Regions from separate parts of the Sporosarcina sp. USHLN248 genome, predicted to be linked through region 2. Evidence: riboswitches for the same ligand, from Rfam matches in the RefSeq annotation. Region 2 holds a riboswitch; each other region holds the start of a gene.
What was found. A riboswitch is a leader RNA that binds a small molecule or an ion and turns the genes downstream of it on or off. The one in region 2 is predicted to bind S-adenosylmethionine.
Positions count from the first base shown of each region.

Region 1: another riboswitch for S-adenosylmethionine. It lies ahead of WFH04_RS16355 (O-acetylhomoserine aminocarboxypropyltransferase/cysteine synthase family protein); the one in region 2 lies ahead of WFH04_RS13490 (methionine biosynthesis PLP-dependent protein).
Region 3: another riboswitch for S-adenosylmethionine. It lies ahead of WFH04_RS15440 (VOC family protein); the one in region 2 lies ahead of WFH04_RS13490 (methionine biosynthesis PLP-dependent protein).
Region 4: another riboswitch for S-adenosylmethionine. It lies ahead of WFH04_RS08950 (methionine ABC transporter ATP-binding protein); the one in region 2 lies ahead of WFH04_RS13490 (methionine biosynthesis PLP-dependent protein).

Region 1 is NZ_JBBCZC010000053.1:15,449-20,918, reverse strand. Features, by position in the region: partial or broken gene WFH04_RS16365 (transposase) at 1-693, opposite strand, end outside; gene WFH04_RS16360 (DUF2187 family protein) at 860-1,090, opposite strand; SAM riboswitch class I at 1,347-1,462, shown strand; gene WFH04_RS16355 (O-acetylhomoserine aminocarboxypropyltransferase/cysteine synthase family protein) at 1,597-2,898, shown strand; gene WFH04_RS16350 (homoserine dehydrogenase) at 3,023-4,009, shown strand; gene WFH04_RS16345 (glycine betaine uptake BCCT transporter) at 4,067-5,470, opposite strand, start outside.
Region 2 is NZ_JBBCZC010000034.1:13,632-23,542, forward strand. Features, by position in the region: gene WFH04_RS13470 (DUF6973 domain-containing protein) at 1-57, shown strand, start outside; gene WFH04_RS13475 (hypothetical protein) at 54-533, shown strand; gene WFH04_RS13480 (DMT family transporter) at 673-987, opposite strand; gene WFH04_RS13485 (DMT family transporter) at 989-1,321, opposite strand; SAM riboswitch class I at 1,456-1,561, shown strand; gene WFH04_RS13490 (methionine biosynthesis PLP-dependent protein) at 1,649-2,779, shown strand; gene WFH04_RS13495 (cyclase family protein) at 2,813-3,562, shown strand; gene WFH04_RS13500 (ABC transporter ATP-binding protein) at 4,320-5,306, shown strand; gene WFH04_RS13505 (ABC transporter ATP-binding protein) at 5,309-6,331, shown strand; gene WFH04_RS13510 (peptide-binding protein) at 6,456-8,288, shown strand; gene WFH04_RS13515 (ABC transporter permease) at 8,351-9,316, shown strand; gene opp4C (oligopeptide ABC transporter permease) at 9,331-9,911, shown strand, end outside.
Region 3 is NZ_JBBCZC010000045.1:21,497-26,595, forward strand. Features, by position in the region: gene WFH04_RS15425 (ATP-binding cassette domain-containing protein) at 1-567, opposite strand, end outside; gene WFH04_RS15430 (ABC transporter permease subunit) at 585-1,352, opposite strand; gene WFH04_RS15435 (aliphatic sulfonate ABC transporter substrate-binding protein) at 1,365-2,225, opposite strand; gene WFH04_RS15440 (VOC family protein) at 2,378-3,193, opposite strand; SAM riboswitch class I at 3,250-3,350, opposite strand; gene WFH04_RS15445 (SDR family NAD(P)-dependent oxidoreductase) at 3,656-4,411, opposite strand.
Region 4 is NZ_JBBCZC010000017.1:62,789-72,699, reverse strand. Features, by position in the region: gene WFH04_RS08960 (MetQ/NlpA family ABC transporter substrate-binding protein) at 1-594, opposite strand, end outside; gene WFH04_RS08955 (methionine ABC transporter permease) at 644-1,312, opposite strand; gene WFH04_RS08950 (methionine ABC transporter ATP-binding protein) at 1,305-2,330, opposite strand; SAM riboswitch class I at 2,528-2,632, opposite strand; gene WFH04_RS08945 (thioredoxin family protein) at 2,683-2,979, opposite strand; gene WFH04_RS08940 (toprim domain-containing protein) at 2,997-3,341, opposite strand; gene gcvH (glycine cleavage system protein GcvH) at 3,404-3,787, opposite strand; gene WFH04_RS08930 (arsenate reductase family protein) at 3,868-4,227, opposite strand; gene WFH04_RS08925 (acyl-CoA dehydrogenase family protein) at 4,401-6,188, opposite strand; gene WFH04_RS08920 (acetyl-CoA C-acetyltransferase) at 7,064-8,239, opposite strand; gene WFH04_RS08915 (3-hydroxyacyl-CoA dehydrogenase/enoyl-CoA hydratase family protein) at 8,270-9,911, opposite strand, start outside.

The DNA.
Region 1 (5,470 bases), on a different contig from region 2:
CCGTTCACTTCTCAATACTTTTCGCTCTTTTGAGTCAAAAGTTTCTTCAATTTTTTGATCATACTCAGAAATCACTTCGTCCACTTTTTGAACCAATTGAGCGAGTTCTTCCGGTGATAATTCTTCTCCGCTTTCCCGTTCGATTTCTGGCATAATTTCTTTTTCAAGTAGTTCATTATAAAGCTGATTGGACTTTTCAACTAAACTCTGGTGAAATTTATCGACAGATTTCTTCCATACGAACGTAAATTTATTCGCATTCGCTTCGATTTTAGTGCCGTCAATAAAAATCGCTTCTTGATCAATCCTATTTTCTTGCACAAGCTGGCAACGGAATTGGACAAAACATTGGCGAATGAGATCCTTCACTTCTGATTGGACACGGAATCGATTGATTGTGCGGTAGCTAGGTTCATGCCCTTGAGCCAGCCACATCATTCGGATACTGTCTTTCAATAGGGCTTCAATTTTACGCCCTGAAAAGGCAGATTGCGTGTAGCCGCATAAAATAATTTTAAGCATCATGCGTGGGTGGTAGGCAGGACAACCCTCATTTCGAAGAAATGGTTCGAATGCTTCAGAAGGGATACTTTCAACCAAATGATGGATATGGAAGGCGATATCATTTTTTTGTAATTTCACTTCTAAATCTAAAGGCAAAACGAGTTGATTCATGTTATAATCTTTAAACATAAGGATCCTTCTTTCTGATAAGGTTTTGTGTAGTGACTTTATTTTATCAGAAGTGGGTCCTTATTTTTATTCAAATATTAATCAAAGCCGGTGAACTTTTACTCGTCGTAAAAGTTCACCGGCTTTTTCAATTAGAGGTGGGTTTTGTCCCAGCCTCTTCGTATAATTAATCTACAGTGTAGTTCTTATGGGAAACAACGGTTAAATTGGAAGCTACGCCAATTCGGTCGGCGTCATCTTCTGAAATCTTTACAATGACCGAGTTCTCGAGTATTTTATGAATCGTTCCATTTACTCTATGGTCATTGCGGACGAAGGAAATCTCTTCGTCGATATGACGCGCAGCGACAAAATCTGAAACAGGTTTTTCCTTACGTGAAAAAGTCAATCGAATCACTCCTACCGTTCATTCTCATCATCTTTCAAAATGAAAAAAATGCTTAGGCCTGTCCTAAGCAATCAAAAGCATGATGGAAAACAACTGGTTGTAACCGATCCCTATCAAGTTGTCTATTGATAGTATACCACAAATTGTCGAACTTCGCTGAAAGTAGAATTGCAACATAAGTTTCAGAAAAATAATAAGAATCTCTTGACTTTTAAAATTGGTCCTCCTATACTGTACAACAAGATGAAAAACTGAATCACCCATACTCTTATCAAGAGCGGCGGAGGGACTAGGCCCTGCGATGCCCGGCAACCAGCAAGTGACGAACTTGCAAAGGTGCTACTTCCTACAGATTCGTGCAAACGGTCTGAAAGATAAGGGGAGGAATAAGCGAAAGCGTAACCCTCTTCTTAGCGAAAGGGGTTATTTTTTTATTCCAAAAACCCCCAACGCCTCCGCATTGCACATTATTTGTTGCATTTTCATCTTACACTAATACTTTGGAGGTAATACACATGACTGCAAACAACTCTCTTCAACCGGAAACACTTCTTCTACATGGCGGCCAAAAGCCAGATCCAATTACAGGATCAAGAGCCGTACCAATCCATCGGACGACTTCGTTCGTTTTCCGCGATACTGAACATGCACAAAACTTATTTGGCCTGCAAGAAGCGGGCAATATTTACACTCGAATCACGAATCCGACTGTAGCGGTATTTGAAGAACGCATTGCGCTACTTGAAGGAGGTACAGCTGCGGTCGCACTATCTTCTGGCATGGCGGCAATCGCGTTTTCGATTTTAAACATTGCGGGCGCTGGCGATGAAATCGTAGCGGCAAGCAATCTATACGGCGGAACATATAATTTATTCGCAGTGACGCTGCCGCGCTATGGCATCAATGTGAAGTTCGTCGACGCTACGAATCCTGAAAACTTTAAAGCCGCAATTACAGATAAGACAAAGGCTTTATTTGCTGAAACAATCGGAAATCCAAGCTTACACGTTTTAGATATCGAAGCGGTGGCGGAGATTGCTCATGCGCATGATATACCGTTGCTCATTGATAATACTTTTGCTTCACCTTATGGCTGCAATCCGATTGAATTCGGGGCCGATGTAGTGATCCATTCCGCCACAAAATGGATTGGCGGTCACGGCACGACAATTGGCGGCATCGTAGTCGATGCGGGCAAATTTGATTGGACGAAAGGGAAATTCCCTTTGTTTACAGAGCCGGACGAAACATATCATGGTCTTCGCTATGGCGTCGACACGGCGGCAGCAGCTTTTGCTATGAAGCTTCGCGTCCAATTATTGCGTGATTTTGGTCCTTGCTTGGACCCAGATAGCGCGTTCAATTTCCTCCAAGGTTTGGAGACACTTCATCTCCGAGTGGTGAGACATAATGAAAATGCTCAGAAAGTTGCCGCTTTCCTACAGTCCCATCCATCTGTTGAGTGGGTAACTTACACAGGTTTGGAAGACCACCCTTCACATGAGCATGCTAAGAAGTATTTGAAAAACGGCTTCGGTTCCATTATTGTTTTCGGCATTAAAGGTGGACGTGAAGCGGGGCGTAAGGTGATTGACAATATCGAGATTTGGTCGCATGTCGCCAACGTCGGTGATGCCAAGTCATTGATCATTCACCCTGCATCCACTACACATCAGCAATTGTCTGCTGAAGACTTGGAAAACTCCGGTGTAACCGAAGAGTTGATTCGCTTGTCTGTCGGTCTCGAGTCGCCTGAAGATATCATTGCAGACTTGCAACAAGCGATTGAAAAAGCAGCGCCGGTTACAGTTCAATAGGTTCATAAGTAGTTGCAGGGGACAGTCCAATGCTTCGCTTATGATGCAATAGCATCTTGTTTAGAATTGCAACATAGTGAACTAAAGTAAATGCCCCCTGCGCTTTTGAAAGGAGGTGGATGGAATGCCGTCATTCAAAGCAGCGATCTTAGGTTTTGGCACTGTCGGTGAAGGTGTGTATAGAATTTTACAAGAGAAGCGTGAAGAAATAAGAGAAAATACAGGTTTCACGGTTGATGTCGTCACCATCCTTGTGAAAGATAAGACGAAAAAACGCAAGCCGATTAGTGGTGTGAAAATTACCGATAATATTCGAGATATCTTAGACGATCCGGAAATAGACGTTGTGTTCGAAGCAATTGTCGGGGAAGAGCCTGCTTACACATATTTATCAGATGCGATAGAAAAAGGCTGCCATATTATAACGGCCAATAAAAAAATGTTTGCTAAACACGGTCCAGCTCTATTGAAACATGCAGAGTTCCGTAATGTGCAAGTTGGTTTTGAAGCGACAACGGCAGGCGGTGTCCCGGTCATTCGGACGGTTAGCAATCTATTGGCCGGTGACCGCATAAAACGGATTCAAGGAATCTTAAATGGTACTTCGAATTTCATTTTGACGAAAATGCGTGAAGAGGGATCGCCATTTAAAAAAGCGCTATTGGATGCTCAGAAAAACGGCTTTGCGGAAGCGGATCCATCCGATGATGTGGACGGCACAGATGCATTCCGTAAGCTGATGATCCTAAGCTCTCTATCTTTCGGTCAACAACCAGATTGGGAAGACGTCCCGGTGGTAGGGATCGAGCATATTCAACCAATTGATGTGATAGATGCTTCAAAAGGCGATCTTCGATATCGTCACGTTGCAGATATATGGATAGATGACAACGACAAGCTGTTAGGTACGGTAGGACCTGTCTTAATTGGAGCGAATCATCCGCTTTTCAGTATAGACGGTGTCGACAATGCAATCATTATAGAAACAGAATATCTTGGACAGCTGACTTTAGTCGGTCCTGGCGCCGGCATGTATCCTACAGGCAGCGCAATGGTTGCTGATTTGCTTCATATCATTCGCCAGCAAGAAGTGGTGATGGTGACAAATTAATCAAAAGGAGGAGGGGATAGTACCCCGTCCTCCTTTTTACATGAGTTCAATTGTCTCTTATGCTTTTTTCTTTGGCCTTTCGCCTTGCAATGCTTTGATCAAAGAAATGATCATGAGCAACATGATGAAAGAGAATGGCAAAGCAGCAATAATGATCGTATTTTGCAATGCTGTTAGTCCATTCACAGACAGCAAGATGACTGCAATGGCTGATTGGATGACACCCCATGTGATTTTTACGCTATTTGATGGTGTCAATGAACCATACGTTGACTGCATGCCTAATACAAATGTCGCCGAGTCTGCGGATGTTATGAAAAAGCATGCAATTAACAGAACTGCGAAAAGAGAAACGATAAATGATATTGGCATTGTATGGAACATCTCAAAGATCGTCAATTCGGTAGATGCTTTTGCTAAGTCCGCAAGTCCTTCTTTTTGAGCGTTAATGGCAGTCGTTCCGAATGCGGAAAACCAGATGGCACTTAAAAGAGTTGGTGCTAACATGACAACGGCCATAAATTCCCGAATTGTTCTGCCCTTCGAAACGCGAGCAATGAACATACTGACGAATGGCGCCCATGAAATCCACCAAGCCCAATAGAAAATCGTCCACGTATCCATCCACTCGCGATGCGAAGCATTTAAAGGAGCTGTACGGAAACTCATTGATACTAAATTGGATAGATAGCCGCCAAGAGAGTCAGTAAAAATATTAAAAATGAGCAATGTTGGACCAAGGATCAAGACAAACCCTAATAATGCAAGCGCGAGTATTAAGTTTGCGTTTGATAAATATTTGATTCCTTTACTGAGCCCCGACCATGCAGACATGATGAACAGAACAGTCACAACAGCGATGATAATCAGTTGTGTAGTGAAGCCAATTGTAAAGCCGAAAAGATAATTCAGCCCTGCGTTAATTTGAACAGCACCGAAGCCGAGAGAAGTGGCAACGCCAAAAGCTGTTGCAAAAACGGCAAGTACATCGATGAGGACGCCCCAAGGCCCCTTCATTTTTTTACCGAAAATCGGCTTCAATGTTGCTGAAATTAACCCCGGTTCTCCTTTACGGAATTGGAAATACGCAAGCGACAAAGCGACAATACCGTACATGGCCCATACATGAAAGCCCCAATGGAAAAAGGAATACCGCATCGCTTCTTTAAAAGCGGCATCTGTATTAGGTTCTTCTGTTGCGGGATTGATCGCGTAGTGAGATAGCGGTTCAGCAGCCCCATAAAAGACTAGACCAATTCCCATTCCGGCAGAAAAGAGCATGGCAATCCAAGTAATCGTTGAAAACGACGGACGGTCAGAATCTTTTCCTAAACGAATCTTGCCGTATGGGCTGAAAATGAAGAAAATGCTCAATACAAGCAAGAAAGATAGCAGAAGCATATAATACCATCCGAATGTGGATGAGACGAATGATTTGATGGCTGTTGTGACGGTTTCAAA
Region 2 (9,911 bases):
GATATTGGTGTGAAAACTTCTTTAGTAAAAACAAATAGTACAGGGGCTAAAAAATGAGTTTAAATTCCCAAAAACTTTTAAAGTACGTGTTTTTTTTCTCTTTGACAATAACAATAGCAGTCGTAGCGTACAATATATATAAAATAGATGAAAATGATGCGATTCGCTCAAAGATTAAACAAGAAGTTCAACAGAATGAATATGTTGATTTTGGTAAAGCAGTGAATGGCGATTGGGATAATATAATCTTAGTTTTCCCGTATACGGAAAAAGCTAAAATAAAGAAGGAATATGGAATTGATGTAAATCGAATCAACGACTTTTCAGTAGCATATCGAGAAGATCGTGTGCTTATTCTATTTTGTAAAGGAGAAAGCATTCAAAACTATGTTTATTGGGTTGGCAGTTTTTCATCAAGTGAAGATGAAAAATTATATGATTCCTTTCAGATTAAAAGAAAAGACGCCAAATTTAAAACAGATAAAAGTTCCAATAAAGGCATACCTTTAAATCTAATCCATGTAAGAGAATAATTGTTAGGATAAACATACTAAAATTAGTAGTACAAACTACTCAGAATCAGTGGGACGCTCTTCAATGACCGCATGCAATTATTGCGTACTATAGAAAAATAAAAAACGATGGAATGCCGCAACAGACATCCCATCGTTTTTATCCAAATACTTTTAGTCCTACCGCTCCTCCGATAATAAGCAGCAAAAATACAATCCTTTTCCATCCGGCAGATTCCTTAAAAAACAAAATGCCCATAAGCACTGCGCCTGCAGCTCCTAATCCAGTCCAAATCGCGTATGCTGTTCCCATCGGAATTTCGCGCATCGCCAAAGACAAAAAGAAGAAACCGGCGGAAAACGTGCAGATGATTGAAAGAAGCCAAACATAGTTCTTTTTCTGCAAATAAAGATTAATGCTCATCACGCCAAATATTTCTCCAAAACTGGCCAAAACTAAATATACCCATGCCACTTCAATCGCCCCCTTCATCTACAGGATCGACTGTCGTCATTTTAATACCAATTACACCGATTATAATGATACCGATAAATAATATTTTAATAAAAGAAAACTCCGCTCCGAAAAATAAAAAGTCTATCAGTACAATTGCAGCGGCGCCAGATCCAGTAAAAACAGCATATACCGTTCCAGAAGGCAATTTTTCACATGCTTTAATAATCGAATAAAAACTAATAATGATTGCAATGATTGTTCCTGCCCATTCTAACGGTGTCTCCGAATAACGCAGACCGATCACCCAGAACACTTCAACGACCGCTGCCAATAAAACATAAAGCCAAGCCATTCCATGACCTCCAAATCGTATCAAAATTGCATACCTACAGTATAGCAGAAACCTATAAAGAGATTTCTGAAAGAAGGCTTGCTAAATTTTCGAATATATGATAACTTTGGATAAATCAAAAATGCATAGCTTCATTCTTATCAAGAGAGACGGAGGGATTGGCCCGTAGAAGTCTCAGCAACCAGCCCGTATTGGTATGGTGCTAATTCCAAAAGGCAGATTCTGTCTTGAAGATAAGAAGATTGAATTCAACGACGATCACGCGTGTTGAGGCCCTCTTCTATCTTGGAAGGGGGCTTTTTATATGCAGCGAAAGGATGGGTTTCATTGACGAAAAGAAGTATACATACGAACTTAGTGCAATTGGGCAATCGAAGCGACAAAAAAACAGGTGCGGTCAATCCGCCAATCTATTTATCTACCGCATACAAACATGATGGTTTAGGACTTTCCACCGGCTATGACTATACTCGGACAAAAAATCCAACACGGACCATTTTAGAGGATGGCATCGCCCAATTGGAATCTGGTGATCAAGGCTATGCGTGCAGCTCAGGAATGGCTGCCATCCAATTAGTGCTTTCCCTATTTGCATCAGGCGACGAGCTGATTGCCCCCGATGATATTTACGGCGGCACATATCGGCTTTTCGAACAATATGCCACAAATTATAATATCCGTACCTCCTATGCTTCTTTCAAAACCGTAGAAGAAGTTGAACAACAAATTACGGAACAGACAAAAGCACTTTTCATTGAGACGCCAACGAACCCTTTAATGATAAAAATAAACATTGCATCATATGCTGAACTTGCGAAAAAACACGGACTTTACCTCATTGTCGACAATACATTTTTAACACCCTATTATCAGCGTCCTATTGAATTGGGAGCAGACATCGTCATCCATAGCGCCACTAAATATATCGGGGGCCATAATGATGTGTTGGCAGGATTAGTCGTTGCGAAAGGAGAAGCATTATGCGCGCAATTATTTGAACAACATAACGCCATCGGTGCAACCCTCTCTCCGTTCGATGCATTTTTAGTCATTCGCGGATTAAAAACATTACATGTGCGAATGAGACAGCATGATGCGAACGCAAAGGAAATTGCTGCCTATTTGGAAACTCATCCGCTTGTTACGGATGTGCTATATGCAGGTGTCGGAGGCATGCTGTCATTCCGGCTAAAAGAAAGCAGCTATGTCGACCCTTTCTTGAAAAACTTGAACTTAATTACGTTTGCAGAAAGTTTAGGAGGCGTGGAAAGCTTTATCACCTATCCGACAACGCAAACACACGCGGATATCCCCGTAGAAGAACGCGTGAAACGCGGTGTTGATGACCGTCTTCTACGCTTCTCTGTAGGGCTTGAAGAAGCGGAAGATCTGATCGAAGATTTGCACCAAGCGATCGACGCAGCTTATCAAGCAACGGAAACGGCAGTTCCCCGCTAAGGGTTCATTTAATTATGAAAGAGAGTGATTGCAATGACAGTAAAAGCGGAATCAGAAATTCAAGAAGCACTTCGTTTATTGAAAAGTAAAAAATGGGTTGATTTGACGCATACTTTCGGTCCGAATTCACCGCATTTTTTCATGTTCGATGACGCAGAATTTAAAACGCTGTTCACACATGACGATGGCTTTTTCGCACAAAACTTTTCGTTTTCTGGACAATACGGAACACATATTGATGCGCCAATCCATTTTGTGCGCGACACACGCTATTTGGAAGAGCTACAGCTGAAAGAATTAGTATTGCCTTTAGTCGTTATAGACAAATCCGCAGAAGCAGCAGCAAACAATGATTTCACATTATCTGTTCAAGATATTTTGGATTTCGAAGCTGTGCACGGAGAAATAGAAGAAGGCACCTTTGTTGCCCTTCGCACGGATTGGAGCAAAAGATGGCCCGACCACGAAGCATTTAATAACAAAGATGCCGATGGAAACAATCACATTCCCGGATGGGGTCCAGAAGCACTCAAATTACTATTCGAACATAGGAAAATCAAAGCTATCGGACACGAAACGTTCGATACCGACTCTGCAATTGATTTCCGCAAAAACGGTAAACTGATCGGTGAATATTATGTATTGGAGCAAGACACATACCAAATTGAACTAATGACGAATTTACATCTATTGCCAGCTAAAGGAGCAATCATCTTTAATATTGTTCCGAAGCCAGAAAAAGCATCGGGCTTCCCGGTTAGATCGTTTGCTATCCTTCCATAAAAAAGCCCGGTGCCCAGACTGTAGCCAAAGTGTTTTTTCACTTTGGCTACAGTCTTTTTAAGGTTCGTAGTCATGTGAGAGGAATTTGCCCAGCTTGGCTTGAGAACGCTTGCCACGTGGAAGACAATATAGGTGCGCGACGTCCGTAGTGCCTTAATTTCCGCAAAATGCGCGTAAATACAACAAATCGAACCCTTCGCCGCTCGATTGACTGCATGACTCGCCTCGTGCAGGCTCACACGAGGCCGAGCGATGACCCGAATAGAACGTAATGTTCATGAGGGAAGGAACAAAGGAGGCAACCTAAGCTCGTTGCTCCTGCAGCAACGGTTGCATGACCAGCGTCCTACTGGCCTCAACTTAGTATGCGAACGTTTGTCAACAAGCTGAGCCCGGTGCCTCTGGGCTTTTTCCATATCAATCGACAGAAAAACACATAAACCTCTTTAAAAACCATTAACTCACTCTATGCATAGATAAAGCTCTCCAACAACGCATAATCCTGCTAAAGCCACATAACTTCAATACTTCCATTGCTATTATACAGTTATTTCATAAATCGAAACTTCATAAAATCGAAATAAATTCCTGTTGATTCCTGTAGAATAAGTTCGAACCATCTTTTCCGATATATTACAAAAAAGTGATTGACAACTTTGAGTGTTATGATTAGGATTGTATATAATTATCAGACTAATCATAGAATAATTGATTACCGCTCTTCTTTTTTTGCTACTAACACGAATGGAGGGTCTCTATGAATCAACCCGTCTTGAATGTCCAAGCGTTAAAAACGTATTTTTACTTGGAACAAGATTTGATCGCAAAAGCGGTTGACGGCGTCTCTTTTTCAGTTTATCCGGGAGAAACTGTTGCAATCGTTGGAGAATCAGGCAGTGGAAAAAGCATTACCGCCCTTTCAATTATGCAGCTTATTAATAAACCCGGACGCATCGTAGAAGGAACTATTCAAATGAATGACCGCAACTTGCTTGAATTAAAGGCTAAACAAATGACTTCGGTCCGCGGCAACCAAATTGGCATGATTTTTCAAGAACCGATGACAGCCTTAAATCCTGTCTTCACCATTGGTAATCAACTAATTGAAATGATCCGTAAGCATAAGAAAGTATCCAAAAATATCGCCAAGCAAAAGGCGATTGAATTGTTAAAGATTGTTGGCATTCCCCGCCCCGCTGAAATCATCAAGGAATACCCCCACCAACTTTCCGGGGGAATGCGACAACGTGTTATGATCGCCATGGCAATCTCATGTGAACCTCAACTCATCATCGCAGACGAACCTACCACAGCATTAGACGTAACGATCCAAGCTCAAATCTTAGACTTATTAATCGAAATGCAAAAGCGCTACAATATGGCACTTCTTCTCATTACACACGACTTAGGTGTTGTTTATGAATATACTGATCGGGTCATCGTCATGTACGGTGGACAAATCGTTGAACAAGCCCCGACGAAGCAACTGTTAAAATTGACAAAGCATCCTTATACACAAGGTTTGTTGAGCAGTTTGCCAAATTTGGAGGAAGATGTAGATCGTTTAGGAACGATTAAAGGAACCGTTCCGCCCGCCTACAATTTCCCTGTCGGCTGCCGATTCTCTACCCGTTGCCCGTATGCGATGGAAAAATGCAGTCAGTCCAACCCCGAACTGTTTCAATACGACATAGATCACTACGTACGCTGCTTCCTATACGACGTTGGAGGTGAAGCGAAATGACGATGGTCCAAACAACAGCGATTGAGAAAAAAACCGGCGATGAACTCGTCGTCATTCGGGATGTAAAAAAATATTTTCCAATAAAAGGCGGCGTTTTGCGGCGTACGATTGGACAACTTAAAGCAGTTGACGGCGTTTCCTTTAGCATACGCAAAGGGGAAACATTAGGGATCGTCGGTGAATCGGGTTCCGGGAAATCGACATTGGGACGCGTCCTCATACGATTATTAGACCCGACAGAAGGGCAAATCCTTTTTAATAACGAAGACATTACGAAATTACGTCAGCGTCAAATACGGCCAATCCGCCAAAACATGCAAATCGTCTTCCAAGACCCTTTTGCATCATTGAATGCAAAAATGAGCGTGGAACAATTAGTGGAGGAACCTTTAATTGTTCAAGGATCGATTTCTAAAAAAGAAAGAAAAGAACGTGTAAAAGCGATGATTGAGAAAGTCGGTTTACGTGTCGATGATTTGCAAAAATACCCTCATGAATTTTCTGGAGGACAAAGGCAGCGAATTAGCATCGCACGGGCACTCATATTGGAACCGAAATTTGTCATTTGCGATGAGCCAGTGTCTGCATTGGACGTTTCCATTCAAGCGCAAGTTTTGAATTTAATGAAAGACTTGCAGGATGAATTGGGTTTAACGTATTTATTCATCGCCCACGACTTAAGCGTCGTCAAACATATTAGTGATCGTGTGGCAGTTATGTATTTAGGGAGGATTGCAGAAATTGCCCCGAAAAAAGAGTTGTATGAAAACCCAATGCATCCATATACAAAGGCATTACTCTCTGCAATTCCAATGATTGATCTAAATGAAACCCCACAAACCAAAAAGGAGAAAATTAAACTGCCGGGCGACTTGCCAAGCCCTGCTAATCCACCTTCAGGCTGTGCGTTTAGAACGCGTTGTCCGAAAGCTTTTGATAGATGTGCCATTGACCGTCCAGAGTTGCAAGAGATTCAAACAGATCATTTTGTCGCTTGTCATTTATATAGCGAAGGAACGATATAATCTATCAAATGCATAGTTGTTTTACTCCGGTGTCACAGTCATTACTGCGAATTTAGGAGGTGATGCATCGATCCATATCCACTCTTCATTGATGTGTCGAAAAAAAGTAAAGGGGGACATGATGTTGACAAAGCTATATATGCACAGATTTACTCTTATCGTTCTATTGTTGATGTTTGGCATGGTGTTGGCTGCATGTAATTCTAAGGATGATGCAACGGGTGATACTGCTACCGAAACGGAAAAACCGTCAGAAGTGGCAGAAACAGAAGAAGACGAAAAAGCTGCAGAAGAAGGTCCGAAAAAGGGAGGTACAATTGTCGGTGCGATGTACTCTGCGCCGGCTGGTATGTTCAACCCGATTTTCTATGAAGATTCCTATGAAGCAAACATTATCGATTTTGTATTTGAAGGATTGGTAAGTCAAAACGAATCATTGGAATTCATACCAAGCTTAGCTGAAAAGTGGGAGACAAATGATGATCAGACAGAGATCACATTTTTCTTGCAAGAAGGAGTTAAATGGCATGACGGCGAGGAATTTACAGCTGATGATGTCGTCTATACGTACAAAGCGATGTCTGATCCGGATTATGAGTCTGCTGGCGGTGTAAGAGCAAACTATGTGCAGCCGTTATTAGGCTACGACGAATATCAATCAGGCGAAACAGATGAATTTGTTGGTGTTGTCGCAGACGGAGACTATAAAGTAACGTTTAAGTTTGCAGAGCCGAACGTCTCTCCTCTTTATTATGCAAGCTTCCCGATCATCCCGGAGCATATTTTTAAAGATATTCCGGTAAAAGACATTCCGGAAGCTCCTGAATCATTGCAGCCAAATAAATTAATCGGTACAGGGCCATTCAAATTTACGGATATGATCGAACGTGAGCAATATGTTTTATCCCGCAATGACGATTATTGGAAAGGTGCACCGCTATTAGATGAAATCGTTTGGAAAGTCGTTGCACAATCGGTCATGATCGGGTTACTTGAAAAAGGAGAAATTGATTTTGTGGCAAGTCCTGGCGGCATTGCACCTGCAGATTATGATATCGTCAATGACTTTGGCAATGTTGTCATTGTAGAGCAAGCTGATTTCGGCTATCAACTTTTAGGCTTTAAACATAACCATCGAACAACAGCAGACGTTGAATCAGGCGCGTTGACACCTGATAACTGGGTTCCGAACAAAAAACTGTCTGATCCGAAAGTGCGTCAAGCGATCGCTTACGCTGTCAACCGTGTCGGGTTAGTCGGTGAAGGGCATGGCGAAGGATTATTGCACGGCAGAGGGCAACCGATTAACTCGCCGATTGCCCAACAAATGTGGGCATACGATGAAAATGCAGTTACAAAATATGATTATGATCCAGCAAAAGCTGAAGCGATGTTAGATGAAGCGGGTTATGTTGACGTGAATGGAGACGGTTTCCGAGAAGATCCAGATGGCAACGAGTGGGTCTTGAACATGGATTACCCTCTTGGAAATGAATTGCGCGAGCGCTCAGCTCCGATCATCCAAGCCGATTTAGAAAAGGTCGGCATTAAAGTGAACTTGCGCCAGCCATCTGAAATGTCTGTTTACGTTCCTGAACTAACAGATGACAATACAGATTGGGATCTATATTTGATCGGCTGGAATCTGAGCAGTACAGATCCAGACCCATCCGGATTATGGGCAACAAGAGCGGGTTACAACTTCTCTCGATGGAACAATCCAAAGTCGGAAGAACTGCTTCAAAAAGCGGTAAAAGCGCCAGAAGCATTTGATCAAAAATATCGTGAGGAAGTTTATGCTGAGTGGCAGAAACTCTTCTCTGAAGACTTGCCTGCATTGCTTCTATATGCACAAAACAGCCTATGGGCATACAATGACCGCATTCAAGGCATTAAAATTCTTCCACACACGATGTATCAGGATTCCCATGAGTGGTGGGTTGAAGACGCAGAATAATTGAGGGAGGATACGCGAGAGTATGCAAATGCATACTCTCCCCCTTTAAGGGAGGAAGATGGATGGTTCAATTTATCATTAGAAGAATTCTCTTATTTATCCCGATGCTGTTCGCGCTATCGATTATCGTCTTCGGCCTCGCAAAAGCTGCTCCAGGCGATCCATTTTCAGGCAAGATTCTTGATCCTGATGTCGGCATGGAAGTTTACGAGAAACAGCGGGCTGAATTAGGTTTGGACAAACCAATCCCTGTCCAATACATAAATTGGGCAAAAAAAGTCATTCGCGGCAATTTCGGAGAATCGATTACGTACAAAGGAAGATCAGTAGAAAGCCTTATTAAAGAACGTTTTATGAACACTGTCTATTTAGGAATCTTTGCTCTCGGCATTACATTGATCGTTGCAATACCGATCGGGATCTATTCTGCAAGGCATCCTTATTCTTTAATGGATTATGGAACAACAACATTTGGATTTTTCGGGCTCGCTGTTCCTAATTTCTTTTTCGGTTTAGTTGTTATCTATTTATTCGCCATTAAATTAGGTTGGTTTCCTGCTCAAGGTACAATTTCTAATAATAAATTAACCGGCATTGCAGAAATTAAAGATCGGCTTCATCATATGATATTGCCCGGGCTGACATTAGGTCTTGCAAGTACAGCTGGGTATATGCGTTATATGCGCTCAGAAGTGATGGATGTATTGGGGAGCGATTATATTCGGACGGCAAAAGCAAAAGGGATGTCAGATCGCAATGTACTATATAAGCATACTTTGCGCAATGCGTTAATTCCAATCATTACTTTATTAGGGATGGAATTAGGGCCGTTGCTTGGCGGAGCAGTAATTACGGAGCAAGTTTTCAATTTCCCCGGCATTGGCACTTTATTCATTGGATCAGTCGTGAACCGTGACTATCCTGTCGTTATGGCAATCGTTCTTCTATTAGGGGTAGCTGTCTTAGTGGGGAATTTATTAGCCGATATCTTTTACAGCATTGTTGATCCGAGGATTCGTTATGATTAGGGCGGTGATTTGATATGCATTCAATTAATGAAGATGAGTTGCAACCTCAAGAAAGCACAACACAAATGGTACGCAAACATAGAAGCCCCTTTCAATTATCTCTTCAGCGATTTTTGAAAAATAAACTTGCAATTGCAGGTATGGTAGTTTTGACGATTATGATTTGTGCTGCTATTTTTGCGCCGTTGCTGACCGACCACGATCCGTTGGAGCATAATTTGATGAAAGTCGAACAAAGTCCAAATAGCGAACATATTTTAGGTACAGACAGCTCTGGGAGAGATAATTTTGCTCGTCTGCTGTACGGCGGCAGAATTTCACTCGTTATCGGTTTTAGCACGATGTTATCCACTCTACTCATCGGTCTAATTTTAGGCGTGATCAGTGGCTATTATGGCGGCAAGATCGACAGCATCATAATGCGGTTAAGTGATCTTGTCTTAGCATTGCCGTTCCTCGTTTTGGCCTTGACAATTATTGCGATCATGAAAAAGGTTACGATTGGCTTGTTCGTTGTCATCATAGCGATTGTCAGCTGGCCGAGCTTGACCCGAATCATTCGCGGCACTTTCCTTTCACTGAAAGAGCAAGAATT
Region 3 (5,099 bases), on a different contig from region 2:
CTGCTGCTCCTGCCAAAGCTTTTCTATGAGAATTTGCATTTCCATTCGTGTCAAGGCATCCAAGGCACTCATCGGCTCATCTAACAGCAATAAAGAAGGAGAGTGCACCAATGCCCTCGCAAGAGCAACACGCTGTTGCTGGCCACCCGATAACGTTGAAGGATAACTGTTTTCGTATTCTGCTAAGCCGACATAATGTAAAGTTTCCCTTGCCCGGTCTTTCCAATTTCCATTCAAGCCTAAACCAACATTATCAATGGCTTTCTTCCAAGGAAGCAGTCTTGAATCCTGATACATTATCCTTGCCATTTTCGTAGATTTTTCAACTGGTTGACCGTCAAATTCGATTGTTCCTTCTGTCGTTTGTTCAAGGCCCGCCACAAGCCTTAGCAGCGTACTTTTCCCGCTGCCTGACTTTCCAACGATAACGACGAATTGTCCAGGATGTATAGTAAGTGATATATTTTTCAACACTGTTTTCCCATTATACGCTTTCGTCACTTGCTGCAATGTAATTTCTACAGCATGTTCGTTCTGCAAATCCTTTTCTCTGTCGATCAGTGCCATACTATACCTCCATTCTTTTATTGAACATATCCTTTATGCCACCTCAACGCTTTCCGCTCCCCATAGCGAGCGAGCAGATCGGCCACTTTCCCAAATAAGGCATAAAGCAAAATTGTAATGATAATAATATCCGACTGCATGAACTGTTGTGCAGTCATTGCCAAGTAACCGACACCCCGTGTCGATGCGATTGTCTCTGCCACAATTAAAGTCATCCACATTACGCCTAAAGAATAGCGTAGCCCAACAAAAATGGATGGCAAAGCACCTATGAGCAATATTTCTTTAAAAAGCCTCCAGCCCTTCAGCCCATACATTCTGCCCATTTCAATAAATCCCGGATCGATATTGCGTATGCCATGCAGCGTATTAATATAGATTGGGAACATTACCCCGATCGAAACTAAGAAAATCTTAGCTCCTTCATCGATTCCAAACCATATGATGACAAGCGGCACGAGGGCCAAGTTTGGGATATTGCGGATCATTTGCAATGTCGTATCCGTAAAAGCATATGAGAACTTTGATAGCCCATTTGCTATACCCAAAATGAAGCCTATTCCCCCGCCAATTACAAGCCCGATTAACGCTCTCCCTAAACTCGCAGCCATATGGTAAGTCAGATCCCCAGATACTACTAATTGATATAAGCTTTTCAATACTGTCAAAGGTGCGGGCAGCAGCTGTGGGGAGACGATTCCGCCTGATACGACCACCTGCCAAGCAACGATGATGAAAATTGGAATAAGCCATGGAATAGCCGTCCGTTTCAACTGAATCACCATCATTCTTCCTCCTTACTTCTTCGGAACCCGATCACGAATGTCGATTTTATTTGGAATCAATCCGATTTCATAATAAGTATCCGCCTGCTTTTGTTGTGCCTCTATAATTGAATCGTCAATACGATCAACAGCATATTGCCTGCGGTCGACTGCTCGCTCAATCACTTTTTCGTCAATTCCTAACATGTTAGAGACAAGCTTAACGACCTCATCTTTATTTTCATTCGCCCACTGATCGGATTCATCTGTCGCTTCTAAAATTAACTCGACTAATTCGTGGTTCTTTTTATAAAAATCCTCATTCGCATAATAGAATGTGCGGTTTGGATAGCCATAATCTTTGCTCTCCGTTAGGTTAACGGTCTTTAAATCAACTTCCACACCGGCAAAAAACGGATCATACGTTGCAAGCGCGTCGATTTTATTCGTCTCAAAAGCTGTTCTTTGCTGTGCTGCATCTTGCAAATATACCCACTCAACATCATCTATTGAAAGGCCTGCATCCTCGACCGCCAAGATGGCCAAATAATGATGGTTGCCGCCTTTCAATGCACCGATCTTCTTCCCTTTCAACTGATCAACTGAAGTGATCCCTGAATCTTTATGAACTAACAACCCTACACCTTCCGGATTCGGCAAATCTGCGCCTACATAGACGAACGGTTTATTGCCTGCTTGCGCATTAATGCCGGAGCCATCTGCTGCATGCCCAAAGTCGATATGCCCTGTAAACAGCCCTTCTAACAATGTGCCTCCATGAACGAATTCCCGCCATTCTACCCGATAGCCCTCTGCCTCCAACTTTTTCTCTAATATTCCACTTTCTTTCAATATATTTAATGTGTTTCCTTTTTGGAAACCAACACGCACCACCTTTTCAGAGGCTTCTGTCTGAAGCCTTCTCCCCGCTGCATCCTGCCAATGAAAACAATACAATTGCAGCGAAAACTATTAAGTAAAATCCTTTTCTCATTCATATATCTCCTATTCATATTAGTTTACTTGGTTTTATACATAAAAATTTTTCACTGCTTGATTATATAATGACCATGAAATAGGTCGAATGATTTTTCCTCTTTCCCTCCTTGAATAACAATTTGGAAAGGCTTCTCCCCACGTGACTCTAATTTATGCTGTACAATTCCTTTCCCAATTGGTTCATAAAAGATAATCTCCACATCACCAATTACAACTGCCTGACCTTGTGCATTTAACTTTTCATCAGTATATGCATCTTTGACAGGTGCGTTCAGCAATATGGACCATTGCCTAACAGATTCTTTCAAATCTTTTACGGCAAACGATAGGGAAGCTATTTTCAACGCCTCTCCATTTGGATGGTCTGCCATGACCTTCTGCTGTATCAAATCTTTTTCCCTTTCATCATCCTCCGCTTCCCATTGAATAATAAACGGTAGCTCAGGGCCCTCTTCATCTGTACCTGCGTAAAGCAATTGCCATTTTACAACCGAGCCATCCGGTCTCTTCCTATGGAGTGGCACCGGTCCGGTCACTTTTAATCCATGTTCCTTGAATCGTTGTGCCACGCCTTCAATATTAGTCGTCCGAATAGCAAAGCGGGCAAAACCTTCCCGAAACTCATCTCTAATAATTGTAGAAATTAAACTAAATGACGGATGCTCTGTATTTTTCACTAAATTACGGTCATATGTTCCTAAAAACTCGATATAGGATAAACCAAAATAGCTTAACCCGTTATACGTTCCCCGATCCTCATGGACACCGCCTTCTACTGCATGAAAGCCAACAGCCTGAAATTCTTGCACTGCTTTCTCCGGCTCCTCTACAAAGTGCACAAGATGATCAAATACAAATTCCATATCTTTTCCCCCTTAAAATAAAAATCCCTTCTATAAGAAGAGAAATTCATATCCGCTTCTTATCTTCCAAGTTACAACTTGGCGGAATTAGCACCATACCTAAAGGTTGGTTGCTGAGACTTCAATGGGCCACTCCCTCCATCTCTCTTGATAAGATACAATATGTAATTAGTACATACTTTACTTGTTCCCTTACACAAAGTCAAACATTATTTTAACTATTCTTATCAGTTTAGTATGAATAAGAAAGAAGACTTAAGATCGCTTTGTTAACACTTGCTTCGAATGGTATCATTCTTCTGCCAAAAGATTAGTACTTTATACTTGGCGATACATTATTTCCATAAAAAATACACACTCAGACATGAATGTCCAAATGCGCATCTCACTAACTTCATTACTCCTCCACAACAACTTTCTATACAAGTGACTATCTCTTGGATAGAAAGTCTTGTAATGACTTCAATGCAACATAATAGAGCCACCATCTGTCATAATTGTTTGACCCGTAATATATTGAGAATCCTCCGATGCTAAGAAGACGGCAACCCGACCGATATCCTTTTCAACATCTCCAAAGCGCCCTAAAGGAATTTTATTTTTGACCGCTTCATAATACTCTGGCTGTGCCTTCGACCACGCCTCAACGCCTGGAGAATATGCAATAGGGCTAATAATATTTACATTAATGCCAAAGCGTCCCCACTCATTTGCAGCTACACGGGATAATCCTCGTATTGCCTCTTTGGCAGCAGCATATGCACCCTGCGTCTCATGACCAGCCAATCCAGCACCGGAAGCAAAATTAATTATATTTCCCTTCGACTCCTTTAAATGTGGCAAAGCAGCCTGCATTAAATAAAACGTTGGATAAAACCCTGTTCCAAAAGATAAATCCAGATCTGCCTGAGTTGTATTTTCCAATGGCACTTGCTTAGAAGCATGCGCATTATTAACTAATACATCCAACCGACCGTATTTTTCTACGACTGTATTAACAATCTTATACAAATTGCCATGATCCATTAAATTTGCTTGAATGAACATAGACTTTGGAGAATGAGTTTGAAGCTCCTTCAGCATCTCTTCTCCCGTCTCTTTATTCACATCCACAATAGCTACGACAGCACCTTCCTTTACCATCGCCTTCGCCATTCCACCTCCTATCCCACCAGCTCCGCCAGTAATAATGACAACCTTATCTAACAATTTTCCCATTTAAATTCTCCTCTTTTCATGAGTCTAAAACTATTTTAACACTAAAATACTTTTGTATAAAACAACAAGTTCTTCGGTTATCTATATATTGTTTGCCGATGCATCCATACATAATACATTGCTTCTTCTAATTAAAGCCTTAAAAACGGAAAGCATAAATAAATGCATAACGACTGCTTCCATACAAATAAATACCAATAATAGCGCATAAAACAAAACAACAGCGCATAACCGCATGTAGAAACACATAAACTTCTCATGGTATTAAAACAAGACTTTGGAAGCTTACATTAGAAGAAATCTTAACACTAATCGTCACCTATAAAAACCTTCGCTTCTATATTCATTTAGTTGTATTACCATGCATAAGAAGTTTGAGGAAAACACGCAAGCCCGTTGCCACCCTCATAAACGATAGTTAATGCTATGTAATCGTTTCAATAAGGTCATGAAGCCTAAATAGCACAATGTAATTGTCATGCAACACAATGCTGTGTATGAACATAAACACCGCGCTCTCAACATAAAATTATTTGCTCAAAATATAAATGTAACGCAATACAGCCATATCAATGGCTATCTTGCAAATTACTACGATATCAATGCAAAACATAATAGAGGGGATTTTGATTGTTTGGGAATTAAAGAAATAGCTCTTCTATAAGTTGAATGGAAAATAGATAGAGAG
Region 4 (9,911 bases), on a different contig from region 2:
ATACAATTGCGGCATCATTGCTGCTTCGTAATCAGGCTCGAACTTTAAGTTTTTTGGATTGTCGACAATGTCGCTTATTTCAGCTTTTACTTTTTCGACGCCATCCGCAAGCGTAATCAAACCGTTTTCTTCAAGCATTGCAAGCACGCGTCCGTGGTCAGCTACAGAGTTGCTAATTAGGATTGTCGCGCCATCCGGTAAATCATCCAAGGAATCGTATTTTTTCGAATAAATGCCGATCGGTTCAATATGGATGGCACCCGCATTTACAAAGTCGTATCCGAAATCAGCGATTTGCCCTTCGAAGTAAGGGATATGCTGGAAGTAATTTGCATCGATAATGCCAGATTCCAAATCTTTATTCGGTAAAATATAGTCTTGATAAGGCTCAATTTCCAACTTGTACCCTTTTTCCTCCATTAAAGGCGTTGCTTTTTCTAAAATAATGGAGTGAGGTGTATTGGACGCACCAACTTTAATCGTTTTTTGCTCTTCGTTGCCGCCACTTGCATTATCGCCTTTATCTTTCGTTCCGCATGCTGATAGCGCGAGGATAAGAGCAAGCAGAATGAATAGCGAACTGATTTTCTTCATAATAAGTACCCCCTACAATATTTATATAATAAACAGGCATATCCTGTTATTAACGTTTGTCCACTTTCTTCACAGATAGGTCTCCAATGAACTGGATTGCAAATACAATAATTAAAATAATGACAGTAGCAACAAGCATGACATCGCTCCGGCTTCTTTGGAAGCCTTCATAGTATGCCAAGTTCCCTAATCCGCCTGCTCCGATCACACCAGCCATCGCAGTATAACCGACTAACGCAATTGCCGTAACTGTAATGCCCGAAAGCAAAGCAGGCAATGATTCAGGCAATAACACCTTAAAAATGATCGTTTTTGTTTTCGCACCCATCGATCTCGCAGCTTCAATAACACCTTTATCAATTTCTTGCAATCCGATTAACACCATCCGAGCATAAAACGGAGCAGCACCGATTACGAGAGCAGGTAGAGCAGCTTCCGGCCCACGCATTGAACCGACGAGTAACGTAGTAAACGGGATCAGTAAAATTATGAGTATGATAAACGGAATTGAACGAAAAATATTAACAATGGCTCCCGTGAATATGTTGACAATCCGATTTTGCCAAAGTTGCCCTGGGCCCGATAAAAACAACAGAATGCCGAGTGCTAATCCGAAAATGAAAGTAAATAAAGTTGATACACCCGTCATATATAATGTTTCGACGGTCGCCTTCCACATTTTTTCCCAATCAATATTAACAAATAAAGATTCATTCATTGCCTATCACCTCTGTTTTTACACCTTGTTCATGAAGATAGGCAATTGCCTCATCCATTTCCGCTTTCTCCCCTACAAGCTGGAGCAATAGCGTTCCGTAAGCTCCGCCTTTCGTTTGCGAAATATTTCCTTGCACAATATTCACTTCAACATCGTATTTACGAATCAAGTTAGCCAACACTGGCTGTTCTGTTCGCTCTCCGATAAAGAATAGCTTGATGATTGTGCCTTCGGAATAGTCCTTTTTCAAATTGCCAAGTGCCTCATTTGTCCCAGCAGGCTCCGTCACTTGCGAAACAAATCGTTTCGTAACAGGCGCTTGCGGTGACTGGAAAACATCTAATACTTGTCCGATTTCTACTACTTTTCCTGCTTCCATTACAGCTACCCGATGACAAATTTTCCGAATTACGTGCATCTCGTGTGTAATGAGGACAATTGTCAATCCTAACCGTTCATTGATGCTCGTCAATAATTCTAAAATCGAATCCGTTGTTTCTGGATCGAGAGCTGACGTTGCTTCATCGCATAGAAGAACTTCAGGATCGTTCGCCAATGCGCGTGCAATTCCTACCCGTTGCTTTTGCCCGCCCGATAATTGTGATGGATACGCATTTTCCCTTCCGGCCAAGCCGACTAAATCGATTAGCTCGGAAACCTTTCTGTCACGCTCCGCCTTTTTCACACCTGCTATTTCCAGTGGAAAGGCGATGTTTTCCTTTACGGTTCTTGACCAGAGCAAGTTGAAATGCTGGAAGACCATACTAATTTTCTGACGGGCTTTACGCAGCTCTTGACCTTTCATTGCAGTAATTTCCCGCTTTCCAATCTTGATGCTCCCCGAAGTCGGCATATCAAGTCCATTCAACAAGCGGATCAATGTACTCTTTCCTGCTCCGCTATAGCCGATAATCCCGAAAATTTCACCTTCCGTTATCGTAAAGGACACGCCGTCCACAGCAGCTATGCCGTTTTCTTTGGAACCGAACCTTTTTTCCACTTTAGATAATTGAATCATTTTCCCACCTCATATTTCTGATCATCCGAACGTGCAAACGCCAGCACTTTCCTTCATTTATAATTAACATAAATGAAACCTTTTTATCTTATAAAGTAAAACTCCCATAAATGAGGTTTTTCTTCAAAAATAAAAAACCTTCCTGCAGACAAGCAGAAAGGTTCAATATGTTATAGTACTATAAACATTTGTCCAATCTCTCATCTTCCAAAGCAAAAGCTTTGCGTGACTTGGCACCATTTCACATTCATGACGGTTGCCGGGCTTCATAGGGCACTTCCCTCCACCTCTCTTTATAAGAGTGACGTATTGAATTGTTAAATACATTTATATCATAATTACAGTTTAGAAGTCAACTTAACTTTTCAAGAAGATACGGGATTGATTGAAATGCGTAGATTTTATGGGTGATTTTACCGTTCTTTTGGATTAGCAGGCAAGGGACGCTTTCTATTTGGTAATCGACCGCCAAATCTTGCACGTAATTCATGTCGGCTTTCCCAATCGGCAAATCAGGCTTCATGACAGAAATGACCTCCAACATTTTGGAAGCTACCGCACATGTGCCGCATAATGGCGTATATAAATAATAGACCGATAAAGGTTTTTCCTTACTGTTTTCCCATTGTTCTCTCGTCCAATTTTCGATTCCCAACTTAACCACCCTCAATATAAAAGAAATTCGGGATGCACTTTGAAATCTGCTCTTAACAAAATTTCTGCTATTTTGCGCAAAGGGGTTTTCTCCACCTGTCCATAAAGGCGCTCCGTATAGAGATGGATCGCTTCGGGATATTCTCGGATGAATAACTGTCTAAGCTTATCGCCGGAGTCATCTGCATCCATGAAAACATAGAGATCATATCCTTCAAATGGATATAAAAGCTCTTCCATGCGATACGAGCTGACCGTTCCATTCGTGCAAATGATGGCAACTTGCTCTGACAACACCTTCTGGATTCTCTTTTTGTCGGATAAACCTTCAACAATTAAGAGCTTTTCTGCCTTCATGACATGCTCCCTCCCGAAGAAAAACGAAAAGCCCCAGTTTTCACCGGCGCTTTCACGTATGATTATTCACCAACAGTCATTTTGTCATACTCTTCAGCAGACATTAGCGCATCCAATTCTGACTCATCTGTTGCTTCAACGACGATCATCCATGCACCTTCATATGGAGATTCATTAACCAATTCAGGGCTATCTTCCAACTCTTCGTTCACTTCAATGACTTTACCGCTAATTGGAGCATAAAGTTCAGAAACAGTTTTTACAGATTCAACACTGCCAAAAGGCTCATCCACTTTCACTTCATCACCGACTTGAGGTAGTTCAACGAAAACGATATCCCCCAATTCAGATTGAGCAAAATGTGTAATACCAATTCGATATTTACCGCTTTCATCTTTTACCCATTCGTGTTCTGCAGAAAAACGCAAATTTTTAGGTGTGCTCATCCCATAACCCCTCCATCACTCTACATTTATTGATTCTATTTAATTCTGACATAATTCCATCTTAAAGACAAGGGAGTTATTCACTTCCCCCATACTTCCTCGAACTGCTCTTCTTTAAAGCCTACCGTCACTTTTTCACCATCTGTAAGAAGCGGTCTTTTCAGTAGCATGCCGTCTGAAGAAAGCAGTTTTATCTTCTCTTCGTCCGTCATTGCAGGCAACTTGTCCTTCAAGTTCAGCTCACGGTATTTCATGCCGCTCACATTGAAAAATTTCTTGAGCTCCAAATTGGAGGCTTTTATGATTTTTTCAAGTTCAGCTGCTGTTGGCGGATTTTGTGTAATATCGATTTCCTTGAATTCGATGCCTTTGTCTTCAAGCCATTTTTTAGCTTTTCTGCACGTGCCGCATTTATTGTAGCCATAGTACGTCAATGCCATACTTCTCAACACCTCCATTTAGCCCCATTATAACAGAAAAGCCACCCAGGTATACAAGCATACCCGAGCGGCATATGTGGCAATTCAATTACGATGTTTTTACGTACAGTTCATGAGTAAGACCCATGCAATCAAAACTACATAACGAAATGGTAGACTTCAACAGCTCGATATTAAAGGATATATTTTTCCGCTTCAATCAATTTTGCAGCTGCTTCACGTTTCTTCGCAATGATATTGTAAGGATTCGAACGAGTTAGCTTGCGCAGTGCTGACAACATCATGCGCTGATTGTCTCCTTCCACTGAAGCAAGCAATGTTTCTTTTGCATCCTTTTCGATTGCTTCGAATGCTTCCTGACAGAAGATTTCAGTATATAAGATCTTTTGTTGTTCTTTATCAGCGCCATTTTTCGCCACTGCTTTTTCCGTACGCAATAGTGCAGATTCCATTGCGAAAATATTGTTCGCGATATCCGCGATATTCACAAGCACTTCTTGCTCTTGTTCAAGCTTCGTTCCGAAGCGTTGCGCAGCCATTCCAGCTGCCAACAAACCGATTTTCTTCGCGTTTTTCACTAACACTTTCTCTTGTGCCAAAGGCTCGTCGCCAATTTCTTCTGGCATCATCATAAGCAATTCTTCTTGCAAGCCTTGTGCTTTTTCAAGCAATGGCAGTTCGCCTTTCATCGCTTTTTTCAAGAATGTGCCAGGCACGATCAACCGGTTAATTTCATTTGTACCTTCAAAAATTCTATTTATGCGTGAATCGCGGTAAATACGCTCTACTTCATACTCTTGCATAAAGCCGTATCCGCCATGCAGTTGAACAGCCTCATCAACAATGTAGTCAAGCACTTCAGATCCAACAACTTTGTTAATGGAGCATTCGATTGCATACTCCGCAATCGAAGCTGCAACAGCTTTACCGTCTTTTTGCTCTTCAGGCGTCATTTGGCTATTGCGCTCTTCAAAATAACCGACTGTACGGTAAATTAAACTTTCAGTTGCGTACAATTTCGATGCCATTGTCGCAAGCTTTTCTTTCGTTAAATTAAATGAAGAAATTGGCGTTTTGAACTGCTGGCGCTGATTTGCATACGTGATCGCTAATTCAAGAGCACGTTTTGAGCCTCCGATTGTGCCTACGCCTAATTTATAGCGCCCGATATTAAGAATGTTAAACGCAATTACATGTCCTCGACCGATTTCTCCTAATAGGTTTTCAACAGGCACTTCGGCATCTTCAAGAATCAATGTACGTGTAGAAGAGGATTTAATACCCATTTTCTTCTCTTCCGCGCCGACAGATACGCCAGGGAAATCTTTTTCAACGATGAACGCAGAGAATTTATCGCCGTCAATTTTTGCGTAGACAACGAATACATCTGCAAAACCAGCGTTTGTAATCCACTGTTTTTCACCATTCAAAATGTAATGCGTTCCTGCCTCATTTAATTTTGCAGTCGTTTTCGCGCCTAAAGCATCCGATCCGGAACCTGGCTCAGTCAATGCGTAGGCAGAAATTTTTTCACCCGTTACGGAGTTTGGAAGGTACTTCTTCTTTTGCTCTTCATTTCCGAAAAGAACGATCGGCAATGTACCGATTCCAACGTGTGCACCATGCGTAATGGAAAACCCGCCAGCTACTGACATCTTCTCTGCGATTAGTGCAGATGAAATTTTGTCAAGGCCCAAGCCATCGTATTCTTCAGGAACATCCGCGCCAAGCAGACCTAATTCTCCTGCAGTTTTCAATAGTCTTACAGAGTGTTCAAATTCATGGTTTTCCAAGTTTTCAATAACGGGAGCAACTTCATTTTTTACATAGTCCTCTGTCGTTTTTGCAATCATTTTATGCTCATCTGTAAAATCCTCTGGCGTAAAGACACGTTCAGGTTCAATGTCTTCAATTAAAAATGCTCCACCACGAATTAAGTCAGTCGTTTTTGTTTCAGCCATTTGAAATTCCTCCTTAATATTTTATGAGAGGCAGCCACTTACACTTATTTAATTTAGCGTACATAAATGTAATGACTGGCACCCAAGATCGTTGATTATTGTTCAAGTAAATGCGTTTTGCAGGAATGGTTTTAGATAAAGATGTGCTGCTCTTGTATTTATGTGCACTCTACACATTGCTTTTGTTCGATGTGACAGGCAGGGCTTTTATGTGCTCCTAACGCTGCGCTTTTACTCGCAAAGCCCGTTCTGCGTGACGGGCTTCGCTTTTGTTTCCATCCAGACTCCGGGCGGCAACCCCTCGGTCACTTCAGGATTGGATTTAGGGCAAAGAGCGCCCTAAGTCCAATCCTTCCAGTGCCTGTCGGGGTTGAGCAGCCGCCCTACGCTTTAGTCACATCCAGACTCCGGACGGCAGCTCCTCGGGTCGTTTCAGATAGGAAGCTAAGGCAAAAAGCGCCTTAGTTTCCTATCTTCCGACATACAGGACGTATTAGTGCCGACGTTGCCGCAGGACGCGGCGCTCTTAGTCGGCCAACGCCTGTCGGAGCTAAACGCCCCTCTCCGCTTTTGTTATCATCCAGACTCCGAGGGGCAGCTCCTCGGGTCGTTTCAGATAGGAAGCTAAGGCAAAAAGCGCCTTAGTTTCCTATCTTCCGACATACAGGACGTATTAGTGCCGACTTTGCCGCAGGACGCGGCGCTCTTAGTCGGCCAACGCCTGTCGGAGCTAAACGCCCCTCTCCGCTTTTGTTATCATCCAGACTCCGGCGACCAGCTCCTCGGGTCACTTCAGAAAAGAGTCTAAGGCAAAAAGCGCCTTAGGCTCTTTTCTTCCAGTGCCTGTCGGAGCTAACCGGTCGCCTCCGCTTTTGTTATACCATTTCAAATACTCCGGCTGCTCCCATTCCGCCACCGATGCACATTGTGACGACGCCGAATTGTTTGCCTTGGCGTTTTAGTTCGTTCATTAATTTCAATGTCAGGACAGATCCGGTTGCGCCTAGTGGGTGGCCAAGGGCGATTGCGCCGCCGTTGACGTTTACTTTATCCATATCCAAGCCTAAATGGCGGACGACTTGCAATGATTGGGAAGCGAATGCTTCGTTCAATTCCCAAAGGTCAATATCGTCAATGGAAAGCCCCGCTAATTTAAGTGCTTTCGGAACTGCTTCAATCGGTCCGATTCCCATTACTTCAGGGGGCACTCCGCCTACCGCAAAGGAACGGAATTTGGCGATTGGCTTCAAGCCTTTTCCTTCAGCCACTTCGCGATCCATTACTAGCACGGATGCTGCACCGTCTGAAGTTTGCGAAGCGTTCCCTGCTGTAACAGAGCCTTTTACTGAAAATGCTGGACGCAGCTTCGCCAACACTTCCATTGTTGTTCCGTGACGGACACCTTCATCCATTTCGAACATAAAAGTCTTTTCTTGATATTTGCCGCTGTCGTCGACGAATCGCTTAACAACTTCAACCGGCACGATTTCATCTTTAAATTTCCCCTCTGCAATCGCTGCCGCCGCTCGTTCATGCGATCTTACAGCAAATGCGTCTTGGTCTTCACGGCTCACGTCATACTTCATCGCAACTTGTTCAGCAGTATGCCCCATGCCCATATAATATTGTGGTGCTGTTTCCGCCAATTTGAAGTTTGGACGGATCGTATTGCCCATCATCGGCACCATGCTCATCGATTCAACGCCGCCAGCGATAATCGCTTCAGAATGACCTAACATAATGCGTTCTGCTGCATAGGCAATCGATTGCAATCCAGATGAACAGAAACGGTTCACTGTAATTGCAGGCGTCGTATCTGGCAATCCTGCCAAAGCGCCGATATTGCGTGCAATATTCATCCCTTGCTCAGCTTCAGGCATTGCACAGCCCATAATTAAATCATCTATCGGTCCATCATAACCATTTGCCCTCTTTAAAGTTTCCTTGATAACCAAGGCTCCCATATCATCGGGACGGACAGTCGCAAGTGAACCTCTGCCCGCTTTTCCGACCGGCGTTCTTGCACCGGCTACAATTACTGCTTCACGCATTCGACTTCCTCCTTTTTACTTTGACGCTAATCAGTTGCGCAACGGTTTCCCTTTGAGCAACATATGCTGCATGCGCTGTTGTGATTTCGGTTCAGCTACGAGGCTCAAGAACGCTTCACGCTCAAGGTCCAACATGTATTGCTCATCGACTAAAGTTCCATATGGCACTTTGCCACCAGATAATACATACGCTAATTTCTTCGCGATTTTCAAATCATGGTCGCTAATGTAACCAGACAAGTACATGCCTTCAGCACCTAAGAGCATCGTTGCATAGCCGGAATCTCCAGTCACCGGAATCTTCTCTTTCTTCGGAGGTGTATATCCACCTTCATACAATGCCAATGCCGCCTGTTTCGCATCATAAATTAAGTGATCCGGATTTACGCTAATGCCATCTGCAAAATCAAGGAAGTTGTTTTCACGCGCTTCTTCAGCAGATGTCGATACTTTTGCCATTGCAATTGTTTCAAATACTTTGTTCGCGACGTATTGATAGTCTACTTGAACACCGTTCGGTAACCCTTTCAAATGCTTTGAATAGAGGTTGACGTTTCCACCGCCGCCAGGGATTAGGCCAACTCCTGCTTCAACAAGACCTATATATGTTTCCATGGATGCTTGGATATGCGCTGCTGGCAAGCAAACTTCCGCTCCACCGCCCAACGCCATTTGGAATGGTGCAGCAACGACCGGTTTACGGCTATACTTGATTTTCATCATAGCGTTTTGGAATGAGCGGACGATGAAATCAAGCTCGAAAATATTATCGTCTTGGGCCTCCATTAAAATCATGCCAAGGTTTGCCCCTACGCAGAAGTTCTTGCCTTGGTTACCAATGACAAGACCTTTGTAATTTTTCTCAACTTCGTCAATTGCAAAGTTGATCATTTGAATGACATCAGGACCAATCGCATTTGACTGTGAATGGAATTCCAACAATGCGATGCCATCTCCAAGATCGATCAAACTTGCACCCGAATTCTTTTTAATGACGCCATGTTTCTTTTTGTAGCGCTTCAAATCAATCGCTTTTTCGTTCACTGGTACTGGTCGATACCCTTCCCCATCGTAGTAGAGAAGATCCCCATCTTCCTCTCTATAAAACGATTCGATGCCCTTTGATAGCATCGTTTCTACGAATGCAGGAATTTGTGAGCCTTCCTCTTTCATCTTCTCGACGGATTTCGCAACGCCAATCGCATCCCAAATTTCGAATGGACCTTGCTGCCAGCCAAAGCCCCATTTCATCGCATTGTCAATCGCAACGATGTCATCGGCAATTTCACCAGTCAATTGGGCAGAATAGCGTAATGTCGGCGAAAGAACATTCCATAATATTTCGCCTGTACGGTCGTTCGCGTATACGAGCGATTTCACTTTGTTTGCAAGCCCTTTTTGTTGCTTCGCCATTTCAATTGAAGGCGTTTTCAATTTCTTCGTCGGTACGTATTCAAACGTCTCAAGATCCAATTCAAGAATTTCTCTATCTTTCTTTAAATAGAAACCTTGTTTTGTTTTTGCACCTAACCAGCCATTGTCAATCATTTTCTTCATGAAAGGCGGCAATTCAAATACTTTCTGCTCTTCGCCCTCTGTTTTATCAAAAGCATTTTTCGCGACATGCATGAATGTATCCAGACCGACGACATCTAATGTTCGGAATGTTGCA